Regions from separate parts of the Alicyclobacillus hesperidum subsp. aegles genome, predicted to be linked through region 2. Evidence: riboswitches for the same ligand, from Rfam matches in the RefSeq annotation. Region 2 holds a riboswitch; each other region holds the start of a gene.
The links. Region 2 has a riboswitch for cyclic di-AMP ahead of QMF38_RS12780 (MFS transporter). Riboswitches for the same ligand answer to the same signal wherever they lie in the genome.

Region 1: it holds a riboswitch for cyclic di-AMP, as region 2 does, so the genes downstream of both, QMF38_RS10900 (betaine/proline/choline family ABC transporter ATP-binding protein) here and QMF38_RS12780 (MFS transporter) in region 2, are expected to answer to the same signal.
Region 3: it holds a riboswitch for cyclic di-AMP, as region 2 does, so the genes downstream of both, QMF38_RS00725 (C40 family peptidase) here and QMF38_RS12780 (MFS transporter) in region 2, are expected to answer to the same signal.
Region 4: it holds a riboswitch for cyclic di-AMP, as region 2 does, so the genes downstream of both, QMF38_RS02930 (LysM peptidoglycan-binding domain-containing protein) here and QMF38_RS12780 (MFS transporter) in region 2, are expected to answer to the same signal.

What each region holds. Positions count from the first base shown of each region.
Region 1 covers NZ_BSBJ01000049.1:251,599-255,809, reverse strand. Annotated here, with positions in the region: gene QMF38_RS10910 (ABC transporter substrate-binding protein) at 1-640, opposite strand, end outside; gene QMF38_RS10905 (ABC transporter permease) at 674-1,306, opposite strand; gene QMF38_RS10900 (betaine/proline/choline family ABC transporter ATP-binding protein) at 1,284-2,435, opposite strand; cyclic di-AMP (ydaO/yuaA leader) riboswitch at 2,530-2,675, opposite strand; gene QMF38_RS10895 (hypothetical protein) at 2,879-3,838, shown strand; gene QMF38_RS10890 (glycoside hydrolase family 95 protein) at 3,883-4,211, opposite strand, start outside.
Region 2 covers NZ_BSBJ01000070.1:75,282-79,492, reverse strand. Annotated here, with positions in the region: gene QMF38_RS12785 (1,2-dihydroxy-3-keto-5-methylthiopentene dioxygenase) at 118-657, opposite strand; gene QMF38_RS12780 (MFS transporter) at 752-2,158, opposite strand; cyclic di-AMP (ydaO/yuaA leader) riboswitch at 2,446-2,574, opposite strand; gene QMF38_RS12775 (2,3-diketo-5-methylthiopentyl-1-phosphate enolase) at 2,798-4,045, shown strand; gene QMF38_RS12770 (MtnX-like HAD-IB family phosphatase) at 4,042-4,211, shown strand, end outside.
Region 3 covers NZ_BSBJ01000001.1:130,964-135,174, forward strand. Annotated here, with positions in the region: gene QMF38_RS00705 (divergent PAP2 family protein) at 1-287, shown strand, start outside; gene QMF38_RS00710 (NUDIX domain-containing protein) at 293-817, shown strand; gene QMF38_RS00715 (DUF86 domain-containing protein) at 783-1,208, shown strand; gene QMF38_RS00720 (3D domain-containing protein) at 1,233-1,655, opposite strand; gene QMF38_RS00725 (C40 family peptidase) at 1,872-2,396, opposite strand; cyclic di-AMP (ydaO/yuaA leader) riboswitch at 2,396-2,538, opposite strand; gene QMF38_RS00730 (RidA family protein) at 2,728-3,120, shown strand; gene QMF38_RS00735 (DODA-type extradiol aromatic ring-opening family dioxygenase) at 3,123-4,082, shown strand; gene QMF38_RS00740 (alpha/beta fold hydrolase) at 4,099-4,211, shown strand, end outside.
Region 4 covers NZ_BSBJ01000005.1:25,690-29,900, reverse strand. Annotated here, with positions in the region: gene topA (type I DNA topoisomerase) at 1-203, opposite strand, end outside; gene QMF38_RS02935 (MYG1 family protein) at 492-1,406, shown strand; gene QMF38_RS02930 (LysM peptidoglycan-binding domain-containing protein) at 1,448-2,269, opposite strand; cyclic di-AMP (ydaO/yuaA leader) riboswitch at 2,277-2,422, opposite strand; gene QMF38_RS02925 (L,D-transpeptidase) at 2,508-3,311, opposite strand; gene dprA (DNA-processing protein DprA) at 3,472-4,211, opposite strand, start outside.

The DNA.
Region 1 (4,211 bases), on a different contig from region 2:
CCTCCATGGTCTTCACCGATTTAAAGTGAGCGTCATACACCTTTTCCAATCCAGGCAAGCCGTCGGCGCGGCTGACGAAGTTCTGCTCCGAACCGAGCGTCAGCGACGGGGACTTGGCCGCAAGTTGGGAGAGCGTTGAAATGCCGAGGCGTTTCGCTTCGCTTGCGCGCATCACCATCGCATAGGTGTCGTTAAATCCAATCGGTTTTAACCAGGTGATATGATACTTCTGCTCAAACTGCTGCTTCACTTCGTCATAAGCCTTGTTTGGATCCTGGGTTACTTTGTCGTGCAGGATGTTGACCAGACCTGTTCCTGTGTATTCGACATACGCATCGACATCGCCATTTTTCATTGCGTTCCACAGCACATTCGTATCCAAGTTGTCTTTCATGACCACGTGCAGTTTCGGATCGTCGTGTTGGATCAACAACTTCAAGACATTCGCCATAATGAGCTGTTCCGTAAAGTTTTTGCCGCCGATGACAATCGTGTTGCTGTTACTGGCCCCGCCCGTTCCACAACCTGTAACGGCTGCGATCAGCGCCAACGAAATGGCGGAATAACTGGCGGTTCGCAGCTGGCGACGCCCTGAGAAAAACCCAAGTAGCGACCTTCCGTAACGCCCAAATCTACGCAAACCACTACCTCCCTAGCAGATAAACCCGTCTCTTCATCTCAGCCCTCTTGGCGTCATTCGCCGATCAATCCAGTGCAACAGTTGATCGAACACGATGGCAAGCAACGCTGCCGGAATCGCCCCAACCAGAATCAATGGCGGATCGATCATGTTGACGCCCCGCATGATTAAATCGCCGAGGCCGCCAGCGCCGATAAACGTCGCCAACGTCGCCACGCCAATCGTCAACACCGTGGCGGTGCGCAGCCCCGCCATCATGACGTTGCGCGCAAGCGGCAACTGAACGCGAAAGAGCGTTTGCCACTTCGTCATGCCCATGCCTCTTGCCGCCTCTATCAGACTCTGATCCACTTCCATGATCCCTGTGTACGTGTTTCGAACAATCGGCAGCAGAGCATAAAGTACGAGCGCGATCACGGCCGGCACCGTACCAATGCCGAACAACGGCACCATAAAGCCGAGCAACGCAAGGCTCGGAATCGTTTGAATGATGGACACCACCGTGAGCGCCACATTCGCCAAGCGGGGATGCCCCGTGATGTAGACGCCAAGCGGAATGGCAATGGCAGAAGCAATGAGAATGGAAAGGACGCTTAAGTAAATATGCTGGCCAAGCGCCGTCCCCAAGGCTCCCCAATTGCTGTTAAACGCTTGCCAAAGCGGCATCCTCATGCACCTCCCCGCCGGTCGGTGTCATCAGCTTCAGCACGCTACCACGAGTTACGGCGCCCAATAACCGCTCCTCGCCGTCGACCACCGGCAAAAATCCGTGACCGTCCGCCTGCAACAGCGCAATCACGTGTGCGACGTCCGTCCCCGGCTGAATGACAGGCACGCTGGCGTCCATCACCGTCGCCGCCGTCGCGCCTTCGTCGGCAAACGAGCCAAGCACGCGCATCGCATCGACGACCCCAAGATAACGGCCGCTGCGATCCGTCACAATCAACCCGTTCACTCTTCTGGTCCGCATCAACTGAATGCACTCGGCAATGCCCCGATGCGGGCGAACTGTGACAGCCTGCACGATGGCATCTTCGATTGTCGCCCGCGTCGCCGCCTGGGCAAACCGCTTTTCGCCGACAAATTGCCGGACGAAATCGTTCTTGGGGTGCCGCAAAATCTGTTCCGGTACATCTTGTTGAATGATCTTCCCGTGCTGCATAAGAACGATTTGGTCCGCAATCTTCAACGCTTCATCCATGTCGTGTGTGACGAAGACAATCGTCTTTTGAAGCTCTGCCTGCAGCTTTGCGATCTCGTCTTGTAATTGTTCGCGACTGATGGGATCTAACGCACTGAACGGCTCATCCATCAAAATGATCTCTGGGTCGGCCGCAAGCGCCCGTGCTACGCCAACGCGCTGCTGCTGGCCGCCGCTTAGTTCCTTCGGATAGCGCGAGGCAAACACTGCCGGATCCATCCCCATTAAATCCAACAGCTCATACGCCCGCTTTACGCACACATCCTTACGCTGTCCCTTCATGCGAGGCACCAAGCTGATGTTTTCTTCAATGGTCAGGTGCGGAAAAAGCCCAATCTGTTGAATGACGTAGCCAATTTCGCGCCGCAATTCCACGGGATCTATGCGCGAGATATCGACGCCATGGACAGAAACAGTCCCACTCGTGGGCTCAATCAAACGATTGATCATCTTTAAAGTGGTTGTTTTCCCACACCCGGACGGTCCAATCAACGTCACCAAGTTGCCTTTTTCGATGGACAGGTTCAGATCGTGAACGATACTTTTTCCACTAAAATCTTTGCAAACGGAAATAAATTCGATGGCCTTTGTCATATCCGCTCCTTCCCCAAAGCTGTCGAACAATCAGGCAGGAGATCTTCGTCACACGAGTGCTGAAATTAAGAAAGATGATTGATGCGGAAGATCCAAACACACACTTATTCGCCTACGAGGTTAGCTGACGGATTCGGCACCCTCGGCGCCTATGCAAACGAATTGGGCGTTCGCCTGCAATTCACCCCAATAATTGGTTCCCCCGTTCCTGCCAGCGGCAGGATTCGGCCCTTGATGTCATTTGGTTGGAGAAAGTGTGTATGGAGAGTAGTGTACCACAACGTGAATGAGTTGCAAGTACCGGTAGGCCACACCCAACAACGGGAAACCCAAACAGGAAATCCAGCAAACCATGTCGAATCTGACATAGGTCACGCTGATGGGACCTCTACTTGACATCTGCATCCGGCAGCCCAGGCTGCCCTATCCGAGGAGGATTTTCTATGCCACAACATCGCAAGGTCGCGATTGCCGCCTTCGCCGTTTTGGGCAGCGCCCTGGTATTGACAGGATGCGGTGGCCAAACGGCCACCAGCCCTGCGAATACGGCCACGCCGTCACCCTCGGCAAGTGGGGCAAACAATACGGCCGGAACGGAGAACAACACGAGCTCTAACCAATCCAACACAACAACCAACGGGACATCCAACAGCGGCAGCCAGAGTCCTGCCAACAACTCGTCGTCTGGCGGCAGCAACAACGACTCGTCCAACGGGACGGGCACCGTGAAAGTTTCCGGCAATTTCCCGTCCATCGTCACACAGGCGATGACCTCGCTTGGAACAAATGGATTCCCAGGCGCGGATGCGCCGACGTTCGTGCCTCAACCGACGTCGGGAGGCAATCCCTCGTACGACGCCCATGAGACGGTACCGACGACAAACGGCCCGCAATTTTTGGCCGGGTACCATGTGAGCTTCACAGCGGGCGGGCAAACCTATGCGTCTTACGAGATCGACCATTTTGCAAATACGCAGACGGCAATCCAGAACGTCAATACGTTCGCAAGCGCGCTTAAAGGCGGCAAGCCCGCGTCTGGCGGCAGTGGCATCGTTCTGCCGAACAACCAGTCGGCTGCGCTCTCATCAAGCGGTGGATCGACCGTCATTCACTGGACAAACGGCAGCTGGACGTGCCAGGTCGTCAACGAAAACACGTCGGTACCGCCGACGCCGATTGCGGACAAACTGGTCACACAGCTGGCCGCGTCGAGTCTGCCAAAGCCCGACGGAACGGGTCGAGTCATCGTCGATAACGCCAATCCTTCGGGAACGGACTTGACCGTCACGCTGGTCTGGAGTGCCAATGGCAACGTTTATCAGGTGCAGACAACCAGCTCTGCCTCGTCACCCATTACATCGGCCTTGCAAATGGCATCGTCCCTGCAGCCATATCCAGGCTGAGGCAGGTCTTGCGGCAGGAGCGACGTGCGACCCAGCTCCTGCCGTCAGCTTTCGGATTTGCGCCGAATGTGGTAGCGCATCCCCGCCGTCACGGCAAAAGCAAGGGTTCCGTCGACTCTGTCCACGGCAACTTCTCCATCCCCGTCCGTGGTCACTACAGCGTCATCTGCATCGGTAAGTCGCACGACGCAGCGTGCCAATCTCTCCGCGTCCAGTGCCACCGTGTGCCACCGACCACCTTCCCATGCAATGTCGATTGTATATCCGCCCCGGCAACGCAATCCGCGCACGCGCCCGCGCGGCCACGCATCCGGAAGCGCCGGCAGCACGTGTATCTCGCCTCGGTGCGATTGCACCAACATTTCCGCAATCC
Region 2 (4,211 bases):
TGCTCTTCTTCCTGTTCGTTCCGGCAGCTCCGGTTGCAACGGCAACCTGCTGACGTCTGAAAAACAAAAAGCGGCGGCCCATCTCGGCCGTCGCTTTTTGCTTCTTATAAAGGATACTCACGCTTGCTGAAAAGCGGGATCGGCATAAGGGTGTGCAACCCAGCCGGCGGGATCGATAAACAGTCGTACAGCGACCACTTTTCGTTCGTCTGTCAATGTGAAAAAGTGCGGATTGCCTTCCGGCACCGAGATCACATCGCCTGCTTGCAGGACGACGTCAAAGTATCCATCCTTGCCTTTGATCACGAAAATGCCGCTGCCAGCCGCGATGGCACGCACTTCATCCTCCGTGTGCGTGTGCACCTGCTCAAACTTCTTTAACATGTCTTCAATATTCGGCGTGCTGTCTGACAGGGCAATTACGTCCCATTTGACGTACCCTCGTTTCTGACTAAGCGCCTGGATGTCTTCGTTGAGGGCCGCGAGAATTTCGTCCTTTTCTGCATCGGTCAAGACAAACTTGTTTTGCAGGTGGGCAGGCATTTTTGCCTCGACATCCCAGTGATCGTAGTACACGTCGTTCGCGGTGAGAAACGTACGCACTTCATCTTCGCCGCGGATCTCTGTGCCAGTGTCACGAATGCGGATGACCGCCATCGACCATTCCTCCTTCAAGTACCAAGGGTGGCCGATGGGCCACCCATACCTAACGCTATCTTAAATTTGGTGTAGACGTTTGTCTATCTGCAGATTATCGCGAGATGTGACGAACCGATTGCGATTGTCTGGCCCCTGCTGTGCTGTGTCGATGCGATCTCGCCACCTCGGCAACGCTGGCTTCGTTGAGCGTTTGTTGTGTGGTTTCCGGTGCAAGCAGGATACAGACGACGAGACCGCCCAGGGTCACGAGCGCTCCAACGAGCATCGTGGGTCCGATGCCAAAGCGCGACAGACCCCAGGGGAACAAGTAGGTTCCGAATACTGCGCCAAACCGGCTGATACACGTTGTAATACCGACCGCGGTGCCGCGTACCTCTGTTGGAAACAGTTCGTTAGGCGCAAGCCATTCCATCACGTTCGGGCCACCTGAGAATAGCGCGTACAAGATAAAGCCCAATAGAATGATGGCCAGTGGCCCGCTTGGGAAGAAGCCCAAAAGGGCAATGCCGACAGTCATCCCGGCGAAAGCGATGATGATAAGGCGTCGCCGCCCCCAACGGTTGACCAGAAAGAGAGCCGGAATACAGCCAATGAGAAACAATGCGCTGATGATGGCAGCGCCGTAGCCTGATGCACCCGTGAACAGGTGGTAGGACGTAAGCATTTCGGGGCCGAACGTCAGCATCGCGAACAGCGGTGCTACGGCCGCCATGTAGAACAGGCCGACGTATAGAGTTCGTTTGACGTATGCACGCGAGAACAGCTTCAGGTAACTGGTGCGGCCTTTGCTTTCTGCGGGTACCTCGATATCCGCCAAGGAGGCTTCCGGTCCATATACCGACCGTAAGACCTGCAGGGCCTCATCCTTACGCCCCTGTTGCAGCAACCAGCGCGGCGATTCAGGTGTACCCATGCGTAAGAGAACCAAGATGACGGCAGGAACCGCACTGCTAGCCAAGATCCAGCGCCAAGCCTCCGGGCCGATGGCGAGCATCCACTGGCCCACCAGATAGGCGACCGTCGAACCCACGTAATATGCCACCAACGTCACGCCGAGCATCATACCGCGATGGCGGCGCGGGGCAAATTCAGTCAACAGGGATGTCGCAATCGGGTAATCAGCACCGACGGAAATGCCAAGGACGATGCGCAAGGCAAATAACTCCCAGGCGTTATGAACGAAAAACTGCAGTACGGAAGCGACGATGAGCAAGATGAAGTCGATGGTATACATCAATTGGCGGCCAAATTTGTCGGTCACATAGCCGAGAAATCCGCCAATAAAGATGCCTATCAACGCAGATGCGCCAATCAAACCGCTCCACATTGCATTCAAATGCAATTGGGGCGTGATTTGGGTCAGGGCGATCGCGATGATGCTGAGAATGTATCCGTCGAGAAATGGGCCGCCGGAAGAGTAAATCGTCAGTTTTAGGTGAAACGGACTAAACTTCGCGTCTTCTACCACGTTGGTGGTTTTTGCAGACAAACCATCCATCCCCTTTCTTCTTTTGGCAACAGAGATGTCAACGGGAAGCCCAAGCGCGTGCAAATGAACAGCTTCGCTTGGTGTTCAGATTTTTGGGCGTGAAATTTTCTGGGCACGAAATATAAAGGTATGCATCTTCCCGTGGCGATGGGGCGCCCAAAAGCGAACCCTTGCGTTGGCGTACAGTGCTTGGCTTTAAGATCAGGGATTGGATGGTGGATCTGCAGCTGAAGATTCGTGGAAAGGTTTGAGCAGGACAACACAGAAGGGACTTGCAGTATACAACATGGGCACAGCACTCCTTTCATGACGCTTGCGAGGTTAGCTGACGGGTTAGGGCTGAAAGGCGCCCCACGCGACAAATGCGTTTCACCCCAGGTATGGGTCCCCCGCTTCCCCATTCGGGAATTCAGCGTGGCAACAAACGTTGCTCTTATTACGTTAACGCAAATATTGCATGGTTGCAAATGAACTTGTCCACAATACTCACAGGTTTTATCCACAATTCATCCCCAGTTATCCACAGTGTGCTGTGGAGAAGTGCTGTGCTATGAACATAACGCTTGTGTATAATGACGAATGGGCCATCAACAGCCTTGTGGATAATTTGGTTGACACGAGTGGATTGGATGAACGGGGTGTACATAGATGAACGATGTTACCAGTACAGATATGCATCGCGATTCGCGCTATATCGTGGCCACATATCGGTTGCGCGATCGCGAAAATCGGCTTGCAGCCCGTGCGGAGGGTATCGCCATTGGGCTGACAATTGGCACGTGGACAGATCTGCCGTCGTTGCGTAAGGAGCAGGTGGCAGCTCATTGTGGACAGGTACAAGGCATTCGCGTTGTCGATGCGGCAGAAGCAGGCGATGTGATTGCTGAAATCGATATTGCTTACCCTGTTGCGAATCTTGACACGACCTTCGCGTCTCTGCTGACAACTGTGTTTGGCAAGCTTTCGATGGACGGCGAAATTCGCTTAGAGAGGTTGTCCTTGCCCGAAGCGTGGGAGCGTGTCTATCCAGGGCCGAAATTCGGCGTCAACGGCGTTCGCGAACGCTATGGCGTATTCGGGCGGCCGTTCGTGATGAGTATTTTCAAAGCTTGTGCGGGCCTTACGCTGGAAGAACTGGTCGCCCAGTTTGGCGAGCAAGCATCGGGTGGCGTCGACCTCGTCAAGGACGACGAGATTTTCTTCAGTGAGGCACATGCGACGGCGGCCGAGCGCGTTGTGGCGTATCGCGAGAAGGCGCGTCAAATTGCAGTACAGACCGGGCGGGAAACGGCGTATGCGGTCAACCTGACGGGACCTGTGCACCAGCTGCGCGAGAAGGCAAAACGCCTGGCCGACCTTGGCGCCGGTGCCATCCTGTTTAACGTCGTTGCCTACGGATTTGACGTCCTCGCCGATCTCGCTCGCGATCCCGACGTTTCTGTACCAATTCTTGCACATCCGGCGGTATCCGGCGCCCTCTACGGGTCGCCGAATTACGGTATCGCCGCAGATATCGTGCTGGGTCAACTCATGCGATTGGCGGGGGCTGACATGGGCATTTTCCCGTCCATGTATGGCAGCGTGACATTGGGTGGCGAGGCCACGGATCGGTTACTTGGGCACCTGCGTAAGGACGGCGTCCATCGCAAGGTTCTACCAGCACCATCTGCAGGGATTTACCCGGGACTCGTTCCGCAGTTGTACCGGGACTTTGGCATTGACCTCATTCTCAATGCAGGCGGTGGCATTCATGGCCATCCAGGTGGCGCCAGCATGGGTGGACAGGCGTTCTTTGACGCGATCGCGGCTGTACAAGAGGGCGTACCACTCCAAGATGCCGCTGAGGATAAGCCGGCTTTAGCCGCTGCCATTGCAAAGTGGGGGGTGCGGGCGTGACGGTTCGCGTAATTTGCGATTTTGACGGAACGATTTCAGAACGCGACATGATTACTACGATTATGGAAAGATTTGTGCCTGAGGAAAGCCAGCCCATCATCGAGGCAGTCAAGCAAGGTCGACGAACCGTGAAGGATGGCGTCGAAGCGATGTTCCAGCTGATTCC
Region 3 (4,211 bases), on a different contig from region 2:
GCGCTTTGTGGTTTGTCGTGGGTCCCTCATCCCCGGTCTTTGCGACTGCGGTTGTCTTTGCCGCCATCGTGTTGTACGACGCCGGTGGCATTCGTCGACATGCCGGCGAGCACGCAGTGCTTCTCAATCGAATTGCAATGGAATTTTCTCAACGTGGGGAGTCGGCTGCAACCGTTCAAGAGGAAGGAGAGCGCCTTAAGGAGATCTTAGGTCATGAACCGAGCGAAATCATCGTCGGGGCTTTCTTGGGTCTCGCGATTGGAATTGCCTTTGGGAAATGGTGGTGAATGCGGTGCATTCGAGCGCTTGGCAACCTGCTCGCCATCTGCATACGGATATTGAGCGTAGGGCAGCTCACCCTCCGCATTCGGTCATCGTTTTCGCATTTGCTTTTGACAGTCTCGTCTGGGTTCGCCATCCCCTACGCGGTTGGGAGTTACCCGGCGGCAAAGTGGAGCCGGGCGAGACGCCGGAGCAGGCGGCCCACCGCGAGGCTTGGGAAGAGGCTGGGCTCAAATTGGAACATCTCGCATGGCTGGCCGAATATACCATTGTATTGCCAACAGGCACAAAAGGCTTCAAGTGGGTGTATACAGCCGATGTTTACGACGTAGCTGCAAGACCTCAGGGTTCTGAAATTGTGGACGTGTGGATACCACGACCAGCCATCAATCCCGCAGATGTGAGAATGGACGACACCGTGAGTCCAGTGATGAAGGACGACATGTTTTCGAATTTATTCCCCATTGCGCGTCAGAGATGGTTAGAAAGGAGGATGTCGGATGTTCCTCACCGATGCTCACAAGGAACAGATTGAGACGTGGTTAGCGGGGCTTTCCGAACGAGTAGCGTGGTTGCAGACGCTATCCCAGCAAAGTGACGCTTGGGAGCAAGATTTGACTTGGCGCCTTGCCGCCGAGCGCGCATTGCATACAAGCGTCGAGTACGTGACAGACATCTCGTCCCTTATCATCGATGCTTTGGTCATGCGCGACCCCGGCGGCTACGCCGACATTGTGAAGGTCTTGGTCGAAGAACAGGTTGTCGACGCACAATGGTTCGATTCGTTCACGGGCATCTTCGACCTACGCACGAAGTTGCTTCGCGATCACGCACAGGTCACACCGACCGAGATTCGCCAAGCAGTCGTGCGTTACGCAAACCAGTTTTCCCCCTTTATCGATGCGATCCGTGCATACATCAAGTGATACGGCTCAGGCTCACAGCGTGAATCACACGTCTGTGAGATTGTCCGGGATATAGACCGTGACCTTGCACTGCTTCACTCCAAACTGCAAGGCATTTCTCCTAGATGGCATCAGCACGTCGATGTGACGTCCGCGAATGGCGCCGCCGGTATCCTCGGCGATGCGCCAGCCCACCCCCTCAATGTACAGTAGGCTTCCATACGGAATCACAGTAGGATCGACGGCAACCGTTCGGCCCGTTTTCGCAAAAGTGCCGGTTGCGGTGATGCCAAAGCCAGGATCCCCGGGATCTTTACCCGTCGAAATGCGATCCAAGTTGTATGCCGTGATCGTAAAAAGATCGCTTTCCTTGCGATATTTGCGGATGTCATAATCACGGCCAAACACGGTGATGGCACTTGGCTGTGTGGACATATCTGTCCGCTGGTACACATGGTGGGGTCGCACGCAGTCACCTGCGGTAGCCGGCGCTTCGCCCCACCATAACGATGTACTCACAACCGCCGCAATGCAAAAGCCAGATAAGTGGTAACTGTTCATGTCTGTAATATGTATCGCAGGCGGCGAAACATACATCGCAAAAGTACATTCGCGAGCCAAAAGGCAAAGGGCTGCAGGCAGTCGATACCTGCAGCCCTTTGCGGGAAACATGGGATTCGTAGATTAGTACATTTTCCTTACAGCTGTAAGGTGGTTGCCCCAATACGATCCCGGTTTGACGCTCAGGAAGCCAACCTTTCCGAGCCCTCCGCCGCACTGAATCATTTCGCCATTGCCTGCGTAAATGCCAACGTGTTTACCATACTCGAAAATGAGCAGATCGCCTGGTTGCAAGTTTGACTTGGGTTCCCTGATTCCCACTTCGTAATACTGCATGCGGGACGACGTGGTGAACTTATAGCCAAGCGCATGATGGTACACGTACTCGACAAAGTTGGAACAATCAAACCCGTATTGCCCTCGGTCTTCGTTATGCCCCCAAATGTACGGGGTACCAAGTTTGCTTTCTGCCACTCTGAGAACAGCGTTGGTTTTTACCTGATACGAGGCGTTTTCGCTGGCCAACGGACGAATGTTGTGATCGATCGAAACCCCTGGCGGCAGATTTACACTTGCCATAGCTATCGTCGATCCCAGTGCGAGCGTGGTTATGGTTGCAGCGACGGTGGAGATTGCCTTCTTGAACATCAAATTCCTCCTAAAGCCTCCGAGGTTAGTTGACGGGTTCGGTGGAAGAACAGTCCCTACGCCCCGGCTGTGCCGGATGGCGATTCACCCCATGTATTGCAGTCCCCCGTACCTGAAATTCAGGATTCGGCTGTTTTTGTGAGTTGTACGTAAAAGGTTATCACGGCGGTAAACCCAATTCCTTATGAGATCAATGGTGCAATTGGCAATCTACTCACGCTAATAGATGATTGTTGACAATATTGTCGGTTCATATCGTGATCGAAACGGGCATAGATTGGGGGCAAGGGAGCATGTGACAGGTGGATTCGTTCTTAGGGGGTGTTCGTATATGCGGCGCACAAGTATTGAAATCGAAGGTGTTACGCACGGTCAGACGCCGATCCCGCAAGGGGCCAGGATAGGGCCATTCGTTTTTTCCTCAGCGATTGCCGGTGTCGATCCCGCGACAAAACAAATTCCGCCCGACCCGTCGCGACAGGTGGAGTTGGCGTTTCAAAACGTCGCCGCCTTTATGCGCAATGCTGGAGGCAGGCCCGATGACATCATCAAGATGACGGTCTACGTCGATGATGACGACATGCGAGCCCTGGTCAATGAGGAGTGGGTCAAGATGTTTCCTGACCCGGCATCCAGACCGGCACGACACGCGATTTGCGGGCCGTTGCGACGGGGTGCACGCGTTCAACTAGAAATCATCGCGGTCATCGCGCAGGAGGTTTAAAGATGGCGAAAATCGTCTTAGGTGTTGGTTCCTCCCATAGCCCGCAAGTAAGTAGTCCGTCCGAGGTGTGGCCCTTGCATGCCCAGCGGGATCGCGAAAATCCGGACACACAGTATGAACAGCGGGAGCTACAGTACGCGAACGTCCTGGCACCACAACTTCGGCCGGAGGTTTGGCAACGTAAGTACGAGCAGTGCCAAATGGCAATCGACCACTTACAAACGGTGATTGCACAAGTAAGCCCTGATGTCATCGTCGTCATCGGAGACGACCAAGAGGAACTGTTTTGGGACGAGGTGAAGCCGGCGTTCGCCGTGTACTGGGGAGACGAAATCGTCGATTTACCACACCGTTTGGAAGACTTACATCCTTCTCTTCGCCCTGTGATCTGGGCCTGGCACACGACGGATGAGCCTGTGCGCTACCGGACCGAAAGCAACTTGGGCAAGCACATCTTGCTGCGCATGACGGAAGAAGGGTTTGACGTTGCACAAAGCAGGACGCAACTGCGAGATCGGTCTTTGGGACACGCGTACACGTTTGTGAAACGGAGGTTGGTGCCACAAGACATCCCAATGGTACCGGTCTTTATTAACTGCTTCTTTCAACCGAATCAACCGACTCCGGCGCGTTGTTATGAGTTCGGGCAGGCGCTGCGGAGGGCAATCGAATCATGGGATGCCGATCTGCGCGTGGCCGTGATCGGATCGGGAGGCTTGAGTCATTTCAAGTTGGATGAATCTTTGGATGAACTGGTCATCCGGGGACTCCAAAATAAAGATGCAAGCATTTTGAAAGCGCTTCCCAGGGATCGGCTGGAGGGGGCTTCGGGTGAAATTCTGAATTGGATCGCGGCCGCAGGAGCCGTTGAACACCTGCAGCTTGAGTATCTCGAATATGTGTCTGGCTATCGCTCACCAGCCGGTACGGGTGTGGGTATGACGTTTGCCATCTGGAGATAAGAGGTGACATGGTTACATGAATGACATCCGTACCATTGAGCGGAGGACTGTTGAGCTGAGTCACGGCAAGACAGTCGTTTGGGAGGCCGGATCGGGGGACCCCGTGGTGCTATTGCACGGTGTTCGATT
Region 4 (4,211 bases), on a different contig from region 2:
CGGAGTGTCTTGATCACATCACCTTTACCGCGAATTGTAATATATTTGGGTTCAAATCCATGATCCACATCGACGCCCAACTGCGACTTAGGCAAATCCCGTACGTGTCCCATGGAGGCTTTAACCGTATATCGACTTCCTAAATATTTACCAATCGTCTTTGCCTTGGCCGGCGACTCGACGATAACCAAATAATCCGCCACAGCATATCCTCCTGTTCGTCGTACGCCTTGGCAGTGCCGTTCCTTAGTTCAACCCATATTATCACCGGAACAAAAATCTTTGCAAACAAGGCCACTTTTATATTGCGCGATTTGCAACCGGTTTTCCATCGTGAATCGTGTCGAATTTCTTCTATTATTTATAATGCGAGCGGTGAGTCCGGAACACACCAGGACAACAGTTGTACAGCCGAGCGATTGATGTTAACGTGAAGTCATATGCGCGGTGTCATCCGTGTTGGATGCATGAGCGAAAGGTGGTCAACAGCAATGAAAATTGGCACCCATCACGGGAAATTTCACGCGGACGAAGTGTTCGCCGTCGCAATTCTGCGTCAACTGTATCCGGATGCGGAGGTCGTACGCTCGCGTTCACCTCAAGCGCTCGCTACCTGTGATATTGTTGTCGACGTAAACGGCTCACCGTATGACCATCACACAGTTGACAAAGTATACCGTGCAAATGGTTTACCCTTTGCATCCGCTGGGCTAATCTGGAGGGACTTTGGTGCTGCGTTGATTTCGCGCTTCGGTGTCGAAGATGAGGGAAACCGCAACATCGTGCACACACATATTGATGAAAAACTTATTCAAGCGATTGACGCCATTGACAACGGCATAGACCTCGACAGAGACACCCGTATTAAGGGCATTTCAGAATTAGTAGGATCCTTCAACCCGCCATGGAATGCGGCCGATGATGAAAACGAGGCATTCGAACGTGCTGTCCGCTTTGCGACTGTCATTCTCGACAATTACATACGTCACGAAATTAGCCGAATCGATGCGGTAGAGATTGTCAAAACAGCATTTCAAGCTCGAACGGAGCCAGCTCTTATGGTCCTTCCGAGGTTCTGCCCATGGACAGAGACTTTAATGGAATTGGACACACAGGCAAATGTATTGTACGTTGTGTTTCCAGACAAAACCGGACAGTATCGCCTACAGGTCGTACCGAAAAGCCCTCGCAGCTTCGAGGCGAGAAAGCCCCTTCCTGCCTCTTGGGCAGGAAAAGAAGGAGCGGAGCTCGCCGAGGCATGTGGGACCACAGACGCTACGTTTTGTCATCCAGCACGATTCATCGCAGGTGCCCACAGTTTAGCGGGCATACTACAGATGGCTCGACAAGCAATCGCGTCGCCAAACGACGTCGATCTTTCAAAAGCAGGTCAAAAACTTCAATAGGGTGGAAACATCAGTGTGTTCCACCCTAATAAATGTACGTATCACTTTGCAAAAACCAAATTCCCAATCTGACGAATCACCGGTTGCTGACGTACCCAACTGCCCGCTGGCGTTTCGGCCGGATTGTAAAAGACCAGCGCACCGGGAACCAGGTCTTGTCCTTTTTGTAGAACGTCCTCTGCTGCTGTAATGCTGGAGCTGTTTGGTGCTGTGTAAATATATCCGTTTGCAACGCTCGTAAACTGGTAGTGGCCGTTGCTCACTTGGAACACGACCTGCTGAACCGTGTTCCCGTACCCACCCGCTGCGATACGATGCATAATGACATCGCCTACCGCAATTTGCGCTTGCAGAGATTCCCCGCCTGCTTCAGCGTTAATCACGTGTTCAAGCCAATATAAGTTGCTTGTAGTATCGGATGTGGGTGCGGCAACATGGGCATTGACTGCCTGATTTGCTTGTCTGGTGCCATTTGTCGTAGGAGTAGTCTGAGCGGATGTGATCGGAACGCGGATCGTCGAACCGATTTGCAAATTTTGCGGATTGACTTGTGGATTCGCAGCCAGCATGGCACTAAGAGTGACTCCATAACGTCGACCAACCGTAAACAAAGTATCCCCTGGCTTGACCACGTACGCTGTGGGGCTCGGAACTTGCACGGTAGCACCCACCTGTAGATTCATCGGATCCATACCAGGATTCGCTGCTTCAATACTTTGCACAGAAATACCAGCACGATGAGCAATTGACCACAGCGATTGCCCTGGTGCGACCTTGACGGTCGCGGCCATCGCGGTCGAAACACCGAATCCACTGGTCAGACACATCGTCGCTGCTGCGAGTAACCAATGTTTTTTACGCAATCTGCCCAAATCCTCTCGTTCTGCCTCCGGGGTTAGTTGTCGGGTTCGGGTGACGAGACACCCGTCGCAGATGGCGATTCACCCCAAGGTCATACAACCAAGAAGTCCCCCGTACCCCAGATAATCAATCTGGAGACTCGGCTTAGTATTTGACGACGAAGAGTATAACAGCAAGGACATAGCGTATGTAAGATAAAAAGTATTACATCACATGATATATATGGTGACTTGATGGATGTTAGTGTTGTTCTTGCGGATCACCAACCGTTACCAACGTGCCATAATCCGTTAACTCCCATAACCGTTTCGCGTCGTGAATGGCCAATTCCACACATCCCGCACTTTGCGGGATACCGTACCGAGATCTGGGAAGGCCATGCAGCGCTTCACCCTGATAGAAAAAGCTTACATACGGTACATGGTCGACATGATACGGTTTCCCGCTTGGTCCAACACCGTCCATGCTTTGCTCCCGATTGCGTAGGTAAATCACATGCGTGCCTGCGTGCGTAGGTGCTGCATCGACGCCGGTACTACACGGGGCCGAGAAGATCCAGGATCCGTTTTCCCATACGCGAACTGTCTGCGGGATCGACTGCTTGACATATACATACCGATACGGGCGGAACGTGCCGATGACACACGTCGAAGAGAGCGCAATAGCCCGAAACACGGCTGGGCCCGCAAATCCATCCGGCCGCAGGCCATGGTCCATTTCAAAAGTCATGACTGCACCTCGGGTCAACTCGTTATAGCGACACGGGTCCCATAGCTCCCGTAAGGTATCCGGTACGTTTGCGTACTTCCACGTAAATCTCCCGATATTTGGCGAGCCCCAGCCTGCACGATACAATCTGTCCGTCGGGACCAAATCATGAAAGGTAAAGGGCAAATACCCTAGTTCGGCCAACCGCTCATGTAACCAATACACACGCGGATCAGTGTCGCCAATCGTAAGCACATGTGGAGTGACCGAAACTCGATCTCGGTCGCCGAATTCCGCACCGTATACGCAATGCGCAGGTACAATTGCAACGCTCATACAAGTCAAACACACGCTGCACAATCGTATGCTTCTCTGAATCCAAGTACGCGCCGTATCGAGACCGAACACTGCGATCACCCCCATGAAGCTAGGGTGATATGCAAGTCTTCAGCTTAGACAAGGGATTCTTTTACACGGATACATAATGAATCCTATTTTACAATATCACCTGGTACCTACCGTCGGGCAGCTTTTCAACCAGGTGCTCCACCTCAAGTTCCAATAATGTGGCATAGATGTGCCCAGGGGGCATTGACAATAAGAGTGCCAATTCTCCCGCCCGAAGCGGACCGTCCTCAGCCAGCCTATCGTACACTTGGGCTATATGTTTTGGCACTTGTTTGCGCACGGTTGTCGTAGCGTCTCCAATGCCAAATTGGTCCTGAAGCAATATTGCCGGATCGACCAGCGGGATGGCTCCGTCGAATAACAATTGGTTCGATCCGCGACTGGCGCGGGAGGTGATGGGCCCCGGCACGACGTAGACATCGCGGCCAATATCAAGTGCGACGGCCGCCGTGCCAAGTGCGCCGCTACGCTCGCCGGCTTGTACTACGACAGTGCTATTGGATATACCCGCAATGATGCGGTTGCGCTCCGGAAAATGGTGCTTACGTACCAAGGAGCCTGGAGCATATTCGCTCAGAAGTAGTCCCCGCTCACCAATCTCGGCATAAAGTCTCGCATGAGATGGTGGATAGCACACGTCCACGCCGGAACCGAGAACGGCGACAGTCGCTCCACCTGCCGCAAGGGCTGCTTCATGTCCAATGGCATCGATCCCCAACGCCATACCGGAAACGACTATGCCTCGGGCTTCCGCCACCGTCGTTGCGATCCACTTGGTGGCGGTCACTCCATAAGCTGTGGCGCGCCGCGTCCCAACCACAGCGACGG